DNA from 3 places in the Actinoplanes sp. NPDC049265 genome. Region 1 is predicted to be linked to each of the others. Evidence: riboswitches for the same ligand, from Rfam matches in the RefSeq annotation. Region 1 holds a riboswitch; each other region holds the start of a gene.

Region 1 (4,198 bases):
CGCTGCAGGCCGAGGAGATGCTGGAGCAGAAGACCGGTGGCCTGCTCGTGCACCGGACCAAGGCCAGCGACCTGCGGATGGCCGCGGCGATGGAGCACCTGGTCGAGACGCCGGGCAAGCACGCCATCACCACCGAAGGGCACCCGGACTGGCTGCGGACCACCGTCGCCTGCAAGCTCGAACCGGGCCAGAAACTGCGGGTGGTGAAGCTGGCCGCGTACGGCTGGTCCAGCCACCGCTCGCTGCCCGCCGTCCGCGATCAGGTCGGCGGCGCGCTGGCCAGTGCCCGGCTGGACGGCTGGGAGGGGCTGGTCGACGCACAGCGGGAATACCTGGACGCGTTCTGGGACCACTCCGACGTGCAGGTCGAGGGTGACCCGGAGGTGCAGCAGGCGGTCCGCTTCGGGCTGTTCCACACGCTGCAGGCCGGTGCCCGGGCCGAGCAGCGCCCGATCGGGTCCAAGGGCCTCACCGGGCCCGGGTACGACGGCCACACCTTCTGGGACGCCGAGACGTTCGTGCTGCCGGCGCTGACCTACACCCAGCCGGCGGCGGCCGCCGACGTGCTGCGCTGGCGGCACTCGACGCTCGATCTGGCCCGGGAGCGGGCGCAGACGCTGGGCCTGCAGGGTGCGGCGTTCCCGTGGCGGACGATCCGCGGGCAGGAGTGTTCGGCGTACTGGCCGGCCGGCACGGCGGGCTTCCACATCGGCGCCGACATCGCCGACGCGGTCCGACGGTACGTGCAGGCCACCGGCGACTACGACTTCGAGCGTGAGGCCGGCCTGGAACTGCTGGTCGAGACGGCCCGGCTGTGGCGGTCGCTCGGTCACCACGACCGGCATGGGCGCTTCCACATCGACGGCGTCACCGGGCCGGACGAATACACGGCCGTGGTCGACGACAACATCTACACCAACCTGATGGCGCAGCAGAACATGTTCGAGGCGGCCGAGGCGGCCAAGCGCCACCCCGAGGTGGCTCGCCGGCTGGGCGTCGACGACGAGGAGATGGCGTCCTGGCGGGACGCGGCGGCGGCCGTGCACATCCCGTACGACCGGGAGCTGGGCGTGCACCAGCAGTCGCAGGGCTTCACCCGGCTGCAGGAGTGGGACTTCGAGAACACGCCGCCGGAGGCGTACCCGCTGCTGTTGAACTACCCGTACTTCGATCTGTACCGCAAGCAGGTGGTCAAGCAGGCCGACCTGGTGATGGCCATGTACGTGCGGGGCGACGCGTTCACCCCGGAGGAGAAGGCGCGCAACTTCGCCTACTACGACGCGCGTACGGTCCGGGACTCGTCGCTGTCGGCCTGTGTCCAGGCGGTGCTGGCGGCCGAGGTCGGCTTCCTCGAGCTGGCCCACGATTACCTGGGCGAGGCCGCCCTGATGGACCTGCACGACCTGCACCAGAACGCGCGGGACGGCGTGCACGTGGCCTCGCTCGCCGGTTCGTGGATCGCGCTGGTGGCCGGCCTCGGTGGCATGCGTGACTTCAACGGTCAGCTGTCGTTCGCGCCGCGCCTGCCCAGCCGGATCACCAAGCTGGAGTTCTCGCTGCTCTGGCGCGGGCTGCGGCTGCGGGTGAGCGTGACCGCGGACGAGGTGACCTACTCGCTGCGCAACGGGCAGGGCTCGTCCCGGCTGCAGCTGGTGCACCACGGCAAGGATCTCGAGGTCGTCCAGGGCAAGTCGATGACCGTGCCGATCCCGCCGGCCACGCCGACCGGGCCGCCGCCGGAGCAGCCGGCCGGACGGGCCCCGGTGCGCCGGGCGACGAGCGGCTAGAACGGAAGAACCCCGCCTCCGATCGATGGAGGCGGGGTTCTTCGCTGAGGCTCAGAGCATTGACACGTGTACGTGGTCCTCGTGCGTGCTGGGGCCGTGGTAGTTGCTCCAGCCGCGGGTCGGGAACCAGATCTGTTTGTTCCAGATCACGTAGAGGATGCCGAGCCGGTCGGCGTTGCGGACCAGGAACGCCATCAGATCGTTGCCGTACTTCAGTGTGTCGTTGTTGTGGTGCTTGCGGAAGCCCGACTTCTCCAGGGACCAGTCGCAGGCCCGGCCCTTGGGATGCTCGAACGGGCCACCGTCGCGGTGGCAGCCGACGAAGCGGTTGAAGCCCGCCTTCTTTACCTCTTGGTACATGTGCAGGGTGCGCGCGGTGATGCAGCCGCCGGTCGTCGGGTCGTCGACGTTGCAGCTCTGCGGCCCGAAATCGCCGTTCTTGTCACGCGGGGCGGGCGCGGCGACCTTGGACGTGGCGTCCACGAAGCCGCCGGTCAGCGGGCCGCCGACCAGGGCCAGCGCCTTGTCCGCGGCCTCTTTCTGCTTCTGCATCAGCAGCACGTTGTTCTTCTGCTGCTTGACCTCTTGATCGAGGCGCGCCTTGGTCCGGGAGACCTCGTCGATCGCGTCGTTCAGCTCGCGCAGCTTGTTGTCGTTGAGCGCGTTCAGCTCCTCGAGCGAGATCGCCCGGTCGAGGAAGCCGCCGGCGCCGGGGCTGTCGAGCAGGAAGCTGGCCGTCGACAGGCCACCGTTGCGGTACTGCTGGCCGGCGATCTTGCCGACCTGCGGGAGCAGCAGATCACGCCGGGATTCCGCCTGCTTGACCTGGACAGCCAGGTCGAGCTGGGTCTTCGAGGACTTCTGGATCGCGTTCTTGGCGGCCAGGTAGCGGCGACCGGTCGACTCGAGCACGTCCTCGAGCAGGGCGTCCTGCTTGCCCTCATCGGGCGCGGCCGATCCACTCTTGGTTGTGCTGTTTTCGTCACCCGGCTCGGCGCTGGCCGGTGACGCGGGTGCGAAAACCGACATGGTCACAGCGACGAGCGGTGCCAGGGCGAGGACCAGCCACCGGCGTGGGCTTGCCGTCATGCATGTTCCTTCCGTGTATCCACCGGCCGAGTTAGCTGACGGGTTCGGGAGGGAAGCGCTCCCTACCGCGATGGCTCGCGGATTCACCCCAGAGAACGTGGTTCCCCGGCTCGCCTTTCGGGCGATTAGGTGGTGTCCTGCCGGCAACCTGGGGGAGTGCCTCCTGGCAGTGACCGGCGGCCAGCTTACCTGACGAAACGCCCCGCTTCAGCGTGGCGAAGCCGGAAAAGGTGTTATCGGACAACGACTTTACGTGACATTGACTGGTCACGTCCTATCAATGTGAGTCGTTACATTCTCACCATAGTCGAAATAACCGATGGTGCTGGAATGGTGGCGCAGAGTGCGAGGTGGCGAATATCTGATTCGTAGGTATCGTTCCTGTCGGTCAGCGTTATCAAACGGTGATCGCCGCCTAATCGCCACCCGGCGAGCCGGGGACCCAAACCCCAGGCAATGGGGTGAATCCGCGACGGCCCCCCGTCGCGGTAGGGAGCGCTTCCCTCCCGAACCCGTCAGCTAACCCGGCCGGCGGCCGACGGAAGGATGGGCATGAGGCAGAACTCTGTCCGGAGGCGATTGGCGACCGGACTGGCGGTCCTGATCGCGGCCGGCGGGCTCGCGGCCACCACCATGGCGGGCCCGGCCGTCGCCGCGCCGGGCGACAACGGCGACGACGGCGAAGGCGGCTCCAAGTCGCTGATCCAGAAGGTCGAGGACGCGTCCAAGGGCTATGTCGAGGCTAAGGAGGCCCTCGACACCTCGAAGGGGCGGCAGGCCAAGCTGGTCCTGGTGATCAAAAATCTGGACCAGCAACTCGGGCCGAGGCAGGCCGAGCTGGACAAGATCGCCGCACAGAGCTACCGCACCGGCCGTCTCGGGACGATGGGCGCGCTGATCAACGCGTCCGGCGACGGTGGGGCGAACGGCATGCTCGACCGGGTGCAGACCCTGCAGACCGTGGCGATCAAGCAGGATGCCGCGCTGCGGGACCTCAAAGACACCCGGGACCAGCAGGTGCGGGCCAAGACCTCGATCGACACCGAGATCGCCGACCAGCAGAAGCAGCTGACCGTGATGGCCAAGCGCAAGAGCCAGGCCGAAGCCGCGCTCAAGGCGGCCGGGCAGGGTCAGGACGCCGGCTCGCCGGGCGGCGGCGGCAAGAGCGCCAAGGCCAGCCCCGGCGGCAACCTCAGTGGCGGCTGCACGGTCAACGACCCGACCAGCGGCGGCTGCATCACGCCGCGTCTGCTGCACGCCATGAACGAGGCCAAGAAGGCCGGATTCACCCACTACGTGCACTGCTGGCGAACACAGAACAG
Region 2 (4,198 bases), on a different contig from region 1:
ACGGTCGGACCGGTACCGGGCAGCTCGACCGGCAGATCGATCGGCCCGGTGCTGCGCGCCCTCGCGGCGATGGCGCGCTTGACGATCCTGTCTTCCAACGATTGGTAGCTCATCACCACAAGGCGCCCATAAGGGGCCAGCGAGTCGAGAGCCGTGGGCACCGCGGACTCGACCGCGGCCAGTTCGCCATTTACCTCAATGCGTAGTGCCTGAAACGTTCTTTTCGCGGGATTTCCACCCGTTCGTCGCGCGGCGGCCGGGATCGCGTCCTTGATCAGGTCCGCGAGCCGGGTCGTGGACGTGATCCGTCCCCGCTCCCGCTCCCGGACGACGGCCGAGACGATCCGCGAGGCGAACTTCTCCTCGCCGTACGTTCGCAGCACCCGGACCAGATCGCCCGGCTGGTAGCCGTTCACGACCTCCTCGGCCGTGATCCCCCGCGACTGGTCCATCCGCATGTCCAGGGGCGCGTCCTGCGCGTAGGCGAACCCCCGGTCGGGCTCGTCCAGTTGCAGCGACGACACACCCAGATCGAACAGGCCACTCTGGATCGCCCCATGACCCAGATCGGCCAGCACCGCCGGCAGCTCGTCGTAGACGGCGTGCACCAGGTGCGTACGGTCCGCGAACCGCACCAATCGCCGCCGGCTGTGTTCCAGCGCCTCCGGGTCCCGGTCGAGTCCGATCAGGACCACGTCCGGGTAGCGCTCGAGCACCGCCTCGGCGTGACCGCCGAGGCCCAGCGTGAAGTCGACGTGCACGGCGTCCGGCCGGGCCAGCGCGGGAGCGAGCAGCTCGAGACAGCGCTCGAGCAGCACCGGCACATGCGTGCCACGTTGCTCCCCCACGTCGACCCCCAGTCGCCAGGCTTCCTGCGTCACCCGGTCCGACCGACGTCGAATCCGTACCGCCAGATCCCCATCCGCTCGTGCCCGCTGCCGGCGGGCGTCGCGCCTGGCACCGGGGAAGAGGCGCCAGGAACTCAAGCGGCTGGAGATCTCGCGTTACGGGCGGCAGCGACGTCTTCTCGAGGCCCGTCCGTGTCACGCCGTCACAGTCCTCCGGGCAGCACCCCCTCCTCGATGTCGGCGAAGTCGTCCTCGCTCGCCGAGAGGTACTGCTCCCAGGACTGCTTGTCCCAGATCTCCACCCGCGTGCTCGCCCCGATGACCACCAGTTCACGGTCGAGTGCGGCGTACTCCCGCAGGTGCGCCGGGATGGTGACCCGGCCCTGCTTGTCGGGAACCTCGTCGTGCGCGCTGGCGAAGAACACCCGGCTGTAGGCCCGGGCGGCCTTGTGCGTCACCGGCTGCTCGCGAAGCTGCCCAGCGATGCGCTGAAACTCCGGCATCGGGAACACGTACAGGCAACGTTCCTGCCCCTTGGTGATCACGACACCTCCCGCCAGCTCGTCCCGGAACTTCGCCGGAAGAATCAGCCGGCCCTTCTCGTCCAGGCGTGGGGTGTGCGTGCCGAGAAACATCGGCCAACCCCCCAACGCCCTGCCGGCGGTTCGCGGTCCGCCGAGTCGAATCGGGCCGGCAGGTCCCCCCTGCCACTGCGCTCCACTCTACTCCACTTCCCTCCACCCGCAACCGGAATCGTGCCGTCCATGAGGCCCATTCGCAGACGAAAGCGCTGGTAGACGCGGTGGAGTGCCAGTGGAGGGCGGAGCGGCGATCATGGCGTCCGCTTTCCGACATGACGCCCAGGCGGGCATGAAAAGCTGCCCGATTCGCAGGTTTGAGCGCGGCGGAAGACGATCGGGGAGGAAAAGGGAGGACAGACGAACGCCGGCGGGGTGCGACCCAGGAACCCCGGGTCGCACCCCGCCGGTGCGAAAGTGGTTACGCCTTACTTACTAGGGCCACTGGATCAGACCAGGCGGCGCACCACGTAGTTGCCACCGAACATCTTGCGCTTGGAGACCCGGGCACCGGAGTGCGGCGAGTCCCAGATCCGCCCGTTACCCGCGTAGACCGCCGCGTGGTAGCCGTAGGAGCCGGAGCGATAGATGATCAGGTCACCGACCTGCTTGCTGCCCTTGCGGATCGCACGGCCGTACTTCTGCTGCGAGTTGGCCTTGTGCGGCAGCTTGCGCCCGGTGGTCTTGCGGTAGATGTACATCGTGAAGCCGGAGCAGTCGAAGCGCTTCGGACCGGCCGCACCGTAGAGGTACAGCGCGCCCCTGTGCCTCGCGGCCTCAGCCAGAACCTTCGCACCACTGTTGGTGACCTTGACGAGCGAGGTTCCGCTGGTGCCCGCGCCGACTCCCGAGCTGCCCAGGAAGACAGTGCGGTACCTGCCGAGACCCGTGGGCTTGAAGGAGAAGGCGTAGGCGCCGGACTTGCCGAGGGACTTGGTCGTCCAGGTCCTCCACTTGCCGCCGGAGTATGCCTGGAGGCGTACCCGGCCGGTGGTGACCTTCTTACCGGTGGCCGAGTTGGTCACCTTGGCGGTGATCTTGACGGCCGAGCCCCACTTCACCGATTTCGCGCTGGCCGACTGGGCTACCTTCGCCTTCGGCCGCGCCGCCTGAGCGGCGGTGACCACCGAGGTGGTCGCGGCGACGGCCGGCTGCGCGGCCACGAGCTGACCGGCGCAGAGGCAGAGACCCAGGGACAGGGCGATGCCGCCGGTGCCGAACTTGCGGCGCCGACTCGAGGTGTTTCCGTGCACGGTAGAGAGATCCCTCCGGCACGCCTGCGAGGTTAGCTGTCGGGTTCGGGCGGGAAGGTGTGCCCGGCCGCTCGCGCGGCTTCACCCCAAGGTCCTCAGGTCACCGCCGGTAATGGCGGAGCCGTGAGAGGACCGGAAATGGGTCCCCCGTCCCTGCCCCTCGTTGCCTTGTGTGGTGGTCATCGTTCTCGGGTCGTGGGACCGGTCGGGGCAGGGCTCGGCGTTGACCCGCATCTCCACGAGCCGTGAGCGGTTGCTCGCGGCCAGACCTTGATAACCGAATTTCCGTACGGTTGCAGACGGTGACCAGTCACTCAGCGTGATTGGCATTCCGCCCGTTGTCCGGTTTGGGCACCCCTCAAAACAAATGCCGATGCGGTACGCGATGCCACGGCTACAGAACGTCGAAGGTAACGGGTGAGTCTCGCCACACAATTAACAAACTTTGCAATGATCTTGAAGGGCGGAATGTCCGCTACTTCCGTCCCGCCGCCGCACCCATCGACCGTCTGTCCGGTTCGGGTACTGTCGCCACCGTGACGGACGGGAAGATGCCTCTACGCGCGAAAGTGGCGAGCTCCGTCTCGCGGACGGCCGCGGCGCTCTCACGGGCCGCGGGCCGCGGCGACGGCTCGGTCATCGGCGGCTGGATCGGTCTCAAGATCGACCCTGACCTGCTGAAAAACCTTGCCTCCGGGCGTGCCATCGCGCTGGTCTCGGGCACCAACGGCAAGACCACCACCACCCGGCTCACCGCCGCCGCGCTCGGCGTGCTCGGCCCGGTGGCCACCAACTCGTTCGGCGCCAACATGCCCACCGGGCACACCTCGGCGCTGGCCAAGGCCGGCACCACGCCGTTCGCGGTCCTCGAGGTGGACGAGCACTACCTGGCCCGGGTGATCGACGAGACCACCCCGCGCGCGGTCGCGCTGCTCAACCTCAGCCGCGACCAGCTCGACCGGGCCAAGGAGGTGTCGATGATGGCCCAGCTCTGGCGCACCGCCCTGGCTGACCACCAGGACATCCGGGTGATCGCCAACGCCGACGACCCGATGGTGGTCTGGGCGGCGACGGCCAGCCCGCACGTCGTCTGGTTCAGCGCCGGCCAGCGCTGGCACGACGACTCCTGGGTCTGCCCCGAGTGCGGCTCCTCGATCGAACGCCGCGAGGGCGAGTGGTGGTGCGTCGGCTGCCCGCTGCGCCGCCCGCGGGCCCAGTGGGTCGTCGAGGACGAGGGCGTCACCGACCCCAACGGCGACTGGCACCTGATCAAGCTGCAGCTGCCCGGCCGGGTCAACCTCGGCAACGCGGCCGCCGCCCTGGCCACCGCGGCCGAGTTCGGCGTACGCGCGCTCGAAGCCGTGCCCCGGCTGGCCACGGTCAGCTCCGTGGCCGGGCGGTACGCGCAGGTCGACCGGGACGGCCGCAACATCCGCCTGCTGCTGGCCAAGAACCCGGCCAGCTGGCTCGAGGCGTTCGACATGGCCGAGCAAGCGCCGACCCTGCTCTCCATCAACGC
Region 3 (4,198 bases), on a different contig from region 1:
TGTGCATGTCGCCTCGCGGCGAGTGGCTCAACACGGCTCCAGCCGAACGGTATTCCGTGCAGGCAATGGGTGAGGCCCGGGGACACTGAACACACCGACATCCGTACACAACCGTCGGCCGCCTACCGGGATTCCAGCAGGCAATGTGACCCAGACCACAACCTCAGGGCTTCTGGGTCAGCCGGCTCGGGTCGACCTCGCGGCCGGGGTGCCGGGCCATGTACTCGGTCTCCAGTTCGGCCGTCCGTCGCAGGTGGTTGTCCAGGGCCGCGTCGGGTCCGTATCGCAGGGTGTCCAGCCGGGTCCGATGCAGGCTGGCCAGTTCCCGGATCAGGTCGTCGTCAGCGAGCCCGGCCGGGTCGATGCCGACCTCCGAAATCTCCACGCTCCGATCGCTCATAGCACTCAGCGTTGCCCGCGCGGCCAGACCTGAAACCCGCGCGTCTACCCTGGCGGGTATGAAAGGGCTGCTGACCCCGGCGTGGATTCTCCGCCACGTGGTCGCGCTCGTTCTCGTGGTGGCGTTCCTTGTGCTGGGCTGGTGGCAATACACCCGCGCCGCCGACGGCAACGCCTTGAGCTGGGGCTACATGTTCCAGTGGCCGGTCTTCGCCGGCTTCGTCGTCTTCCTGTGGTGGCGCGAGGTGAAGCTGGCCACGAAACCGGAGCGGAAGCCGGAAAAGCTCCCAGATTCGCCTGTTACCGTCGGCCGCCCGATCCGGGTGCCGTCCCGCCCGGCCGCCGAGCCCGGCGACGACGACCCCGAGCTGGTGGCGTACAACGACTATCTGGCGTGGCTGAATGCCCATCCCGGCGCTCGCCCCGGCGACTACCCCGGACCACAGAGGTAAGGACAGCATCGTGCAGGGAGCACTCACCCGTTACCGGATCATCGCCTACATCGTCGGCGTGGTCCTGATCGTCCTGGTCCTGGTGGGCATGCCACTGAAATATCTGGGCGACAACGACACCGTGGTCGCCACGGTCGGCCCGGCCCACGGCTTCCTCTTCATCCTCTACGTGCTGGCCACCTTCGACCTGGGCCGGCGCGTGCGCTGGCCGCTGACCCGGATGCTGCTGGTGATGCTGGCCGGGACGATCCCGTTCCTGTCCTTCTGGGCGGAGCGAAAGGTCAGCCGCAATTGGATCGGCACTCATTCCGAAAAGTCCGATTCCGCCACCGAGGGTCACGCATTGAATTCATAGAAATACGCGGCGAAGTCAGTTGCTTAAGTAACTCTTACAGAACTTGCTTTCCTGCGATCCATCGATAAGTTAATGCGGTTGGTTCGGTCCGCAGCCACACCCTCCGGTGGCGCCGAGCCGGCGCTGCCGAGTCTGATCGGCGGCCAAGCCGTGGTCACCCCCAGTCCGGCCCGGCGTGGACGCCACTCGTGAGCCGGGGAACCGAGCACCCGGGGTGAATCCGCGAACCAGCGGTAGGGCCTTCTTCCCGCCCGAACCCGTCAGCTAACCCGGTAGGCGGCAAAAGCGGAAGAAAGGCCTCTCAGCGTTGTCACACGCCCGCACGAGGTTCCGGGTCGTCGCCGTCGCCCTCATGGCGCTGGCGCTGACCGGTACCGCCGCGACGGCCGCGCACGCGGAACCGTCCAAGACGGAGATCAACAAGAAGATCGCCAAGGCGTCGGACGATCTCGAGGACGTTGTCGAGTCGTACAACGCCATGAAGATCGATCTCACCAAGACCGAGAACGACCAGGTCACCCTGACCAAGTCGCTGGGGCCGGCCAAGGCCGCGCTCGAGGTGGCCAAGGTCGAGATGGGCAAGATCGCCAACACGTCGTACAAGCAGGGTGACGTCGGCACGATGAACATCGTGCTCGAGGGCCCCGGCGACCTGCTCGACCGCGTGAGCGTGCTCGACCAGATGACGCGTGACCGTCAGCGCAAGATCGACAACTACACGGCGACCACCCAGAACTACGACAGCCGCCAGGCCGCTCTCAAGGGCGCGCAGACCAAGCAGAGCGCGCAGCTGAACGAGCTGACCAAGCGGAAGAAGAAGATCGAGACCGATCTCAAGAAGCTGTACGCGATGCGGACCGCCGCCAACGGCACCCCGACGTCGCCGGGCAGCAAGTACACCGGCACGATCCCGCAGATCGCCGGCTCCGCGGGCAAGGCGGTGGCCTTCGCGTACAACGCCATCGGCGTGATGTACGTGTACGGCGCCGACGGGCCGAACGGCTACGACTGCTCCGGCCTGACCTCGGCGGCCTGGCGCGCGGCGGGCAAGTCGCTGCCGCACAACGCGGCCGCCCAGATCGGTGCCACCGCGCGGATCAGCAAGGGCGAGCTGAAAGCCGGCGACCTCGTGTTCTATCGCAATGGTGGACACGTCGGCCTCTATGTCGGCGGCGGAATGATCATTGACGCCTCGCATGCCGGTGAACCGGTGAAGAAACGCTCGATGAACATCATGACCCCGACCGGCTACGGCCGGGTCCGCTAACCAGCAGCACCGACGAGAAGCCCGGCCCCGCACAGGGTGCCGGGCTTCTTCGTTCCCAAATTCCAGTGGCAGCCCTGAGCGGCATGCCAGGCCCGAACACCGCACCGCTCAGAGCTACCACTGAATTTGCCCGGCACACAGAACAGCCCCAAACACCCGGTGGTAGCCCTACCACCGGGTGTTTGGGGCGCAACCAGATCTCGCACGTGGAGCGAAGCGACCCTCGGCGGGAGCAGCGGTCCGCACCACCCACTCAGCTACGACATGGGTCTTGATCTGAAGGGGTTGAGAAAGGCCCGGCTCCCTCGACGGGAACCGGGCCGGTGGGTGAACGATCAGGCGGCCTGCAGGCCCTCGGCCCGGGCCAGCTCGCGCAGCCGGCCGAGCGCCTGGATCTCGAGCTGACGGATCCGCTCGCGGGAGAGCGAGAACCGGGAGGCGACCTCGGTCAGCGAGTGCTCACGGCCGTCCTCCAGGCCGTACCGGGCCCGCATGATGCCGGCCGACCGGTCGTCGAGGTGGTTGAGCAGGCCCTCGATCCGCGACCGCTCCAGCGCGGTCAGCACGATCTCCTCGGGCGAGGGGGCGTCGCTGTCGGCCACCAGGTCGCCGAGGTTGGTGTCACCGTCGTCGCCGACCGGGGTGTCGAGCGAGACCGTGTCCTGGGCCCAGCGGGTGAGCTCGCCGACCCGCTCGACGGTCACGCCGAGGGCCTTGGCGATCTGCTCGGGCTCGGGGTCGGCGCCGAGCTCGCGGACGAGCTGGCGGGTGACGTTACGCATCCGGTTGACGTCCTCGACCAGGTGCACGGGCAGGCGCACGGTGCGCTCCTGCTGGGCGATGGCCCGGCTGATGGCCTGGCGGATCCACCACGTCGCGTACGTCGAGAACTTGTAGCCGCGCTCGTAGTCGAACTTCTCGACCGCGCGGACGAGGCCCGTGTTGCCCTCCTGGATCAGGTCGAGCATCGGCATGCCCGAGCGGACGTACCGCCGGGCGATCGACACAACCAGTCGCAGGTTGGCCCGGATGAACAGATCCTTGGCCCGAGAGCCCTCGGTCACCAGACGCTCGAGCTCCTCGCGGCTGATGCCACGGCGGATCTCGTTGACGTCGAGGAGGTGTTCGGCGTACAGGCCCGCCTCGATCGACTTGGACAGCTCGACCTCTCGTGCGGCGTCGAGCAGCGGCGTCCTGGAGATCTCGTGCAGATAGACTCCAACGAGGTCGCGCTCCTCGGCGACCTCATCGGTGCGCATCACGGTGTTCTTCTCCACGTTGCCCACGGTCCCCTCATTGCCTTCGCTAACCCTGTTACGGGCGTTACCTGCGTCCATCTGGTCCCTCCCCGTAACGTCCGCAGTAAGGTGCCTTGCCGAACTGCCACTGATGTAACAGGTGGCGTCCCGCAGTCATTCCGGTGCTTGCTGTGAAAATCGGATTGCCGGCGGCTGGTGAGTCGAAAGTGTCATGGCAGTCTGTGCGGCGGCTGGGAGCCCGTTGCGTACTTACTGAAGAACGCCCTCGGGGAGTCATTCGCCAGGCGCACCCGGCGTTGGATGCGTGGCTTCTCGCATACCCTTCGCCCGCTTCATCACACCATCGGCCCCTCTCCTGCCACAGCGACGGGCATCACGACCAGCGCTGCGATGCTCGTCACTACCCTGTACGTCTTCGTTGCCAGCAGGGTTCAGACGCAGGATCGGCTGGTTGCCGCGCGGCTTG

Evidence for each region. A riboswitch is a leader RNA that binds a small molecule or an ion and turns the genes downstream of it on or off. The one in region 1 is predicted to bind cyclic di-AMP.
Region 2: linked by a shared signal. The riboswitch ahead of ACGFIO_RS29365 (C40 family peptidase) and the one ahead of ACGFIO_RS15465 (coiled-coil domain-containing protein) in region 1 are both predicted to bind cyclic di-AMP.
Region 3: linked by a shared signal. The riboswitch ahead of ACGFIO_RS32935 (NlpC/P60 family protein) and the one ahead of ACGFIO_RS15465 (coiled-coil domain-containing protein) in region 1 are both predicted to bind cyclic di-AMP.

What each region holds. Positions count from the first base shown of each region.
Region 1 covers NZ_JBICSP010000005.1:196,758-200,955, reverse strand. Annotated here, with positions in the region: gene ACGFIO_RS15470 (glycoside hydrolase family 65 protein) at 1-1,787, shown strand, start outside; gene ACGFIO_RS15465 (coiled-coil domain-containing protein) at 1,839-2,876, opposite strand; cyclic di-AMP (ydaO/yuaA leader) riboswitch at 2,880-3,018, opposite strand; cyclic di-AMP (ydaO/yuaA leader) riboswitch at 3,279-3,426, shown strand; gene ACGFIO_RS15460 (coiled-coil domain-containing protein) at 3,429-4,198, shown strand, end outside.
Region 2 covers NZ_JBICSP010000014.1:38,154-42,351, forward strand. Annotated here, with positions in the region: gene rsmH (16S rRNA (cytosine(1402)-N(4))-methyltransferase RsmH) at 1-860, opposite strand, end outside; gene mraZ (division/cell wall cluster transcriptional repressor MraZ) at 1,052-1,483, opposite strand; gene ACGFIO_RS29365 (C40 family peptidase) at 1,876-2,679, opposite strand; cyclic di-AMP (ydaO/yuaA leader) riboswitch at 2,686-2,867, opposite strand; gene ACGFIO_RS29370 (MurT ligase domain-containing protein) at 3,231-4,198, shown strand, end outside.
Region 3 covers NZ_JBICSP010000017.1:104,035-108,232, forward strand. Annotated here, with positions in the region: gene ACGFIO_RS32920 (DUF6158 family protein) at 164-400, opposite strand; gene ACGFIO_RS32925 (hypothetical protein) at 459-851, shown strand; gene ACGFIO_RS32930 (DUF3817 domain-containing protein) at 862-1,206, shown strand; cyclic di-AMP (ydaO/yuaA leader) riboswitch at 1,377-1,499, shown strand; gene ACGFIO_RS32935 (NlpC/P60 family protein) at 1,559-2,473, shown strand; gene ACGFIO_RS32940 (RNA polymerase sigma factor RpoD/SigA) at 2,809-3,810, opposite strand.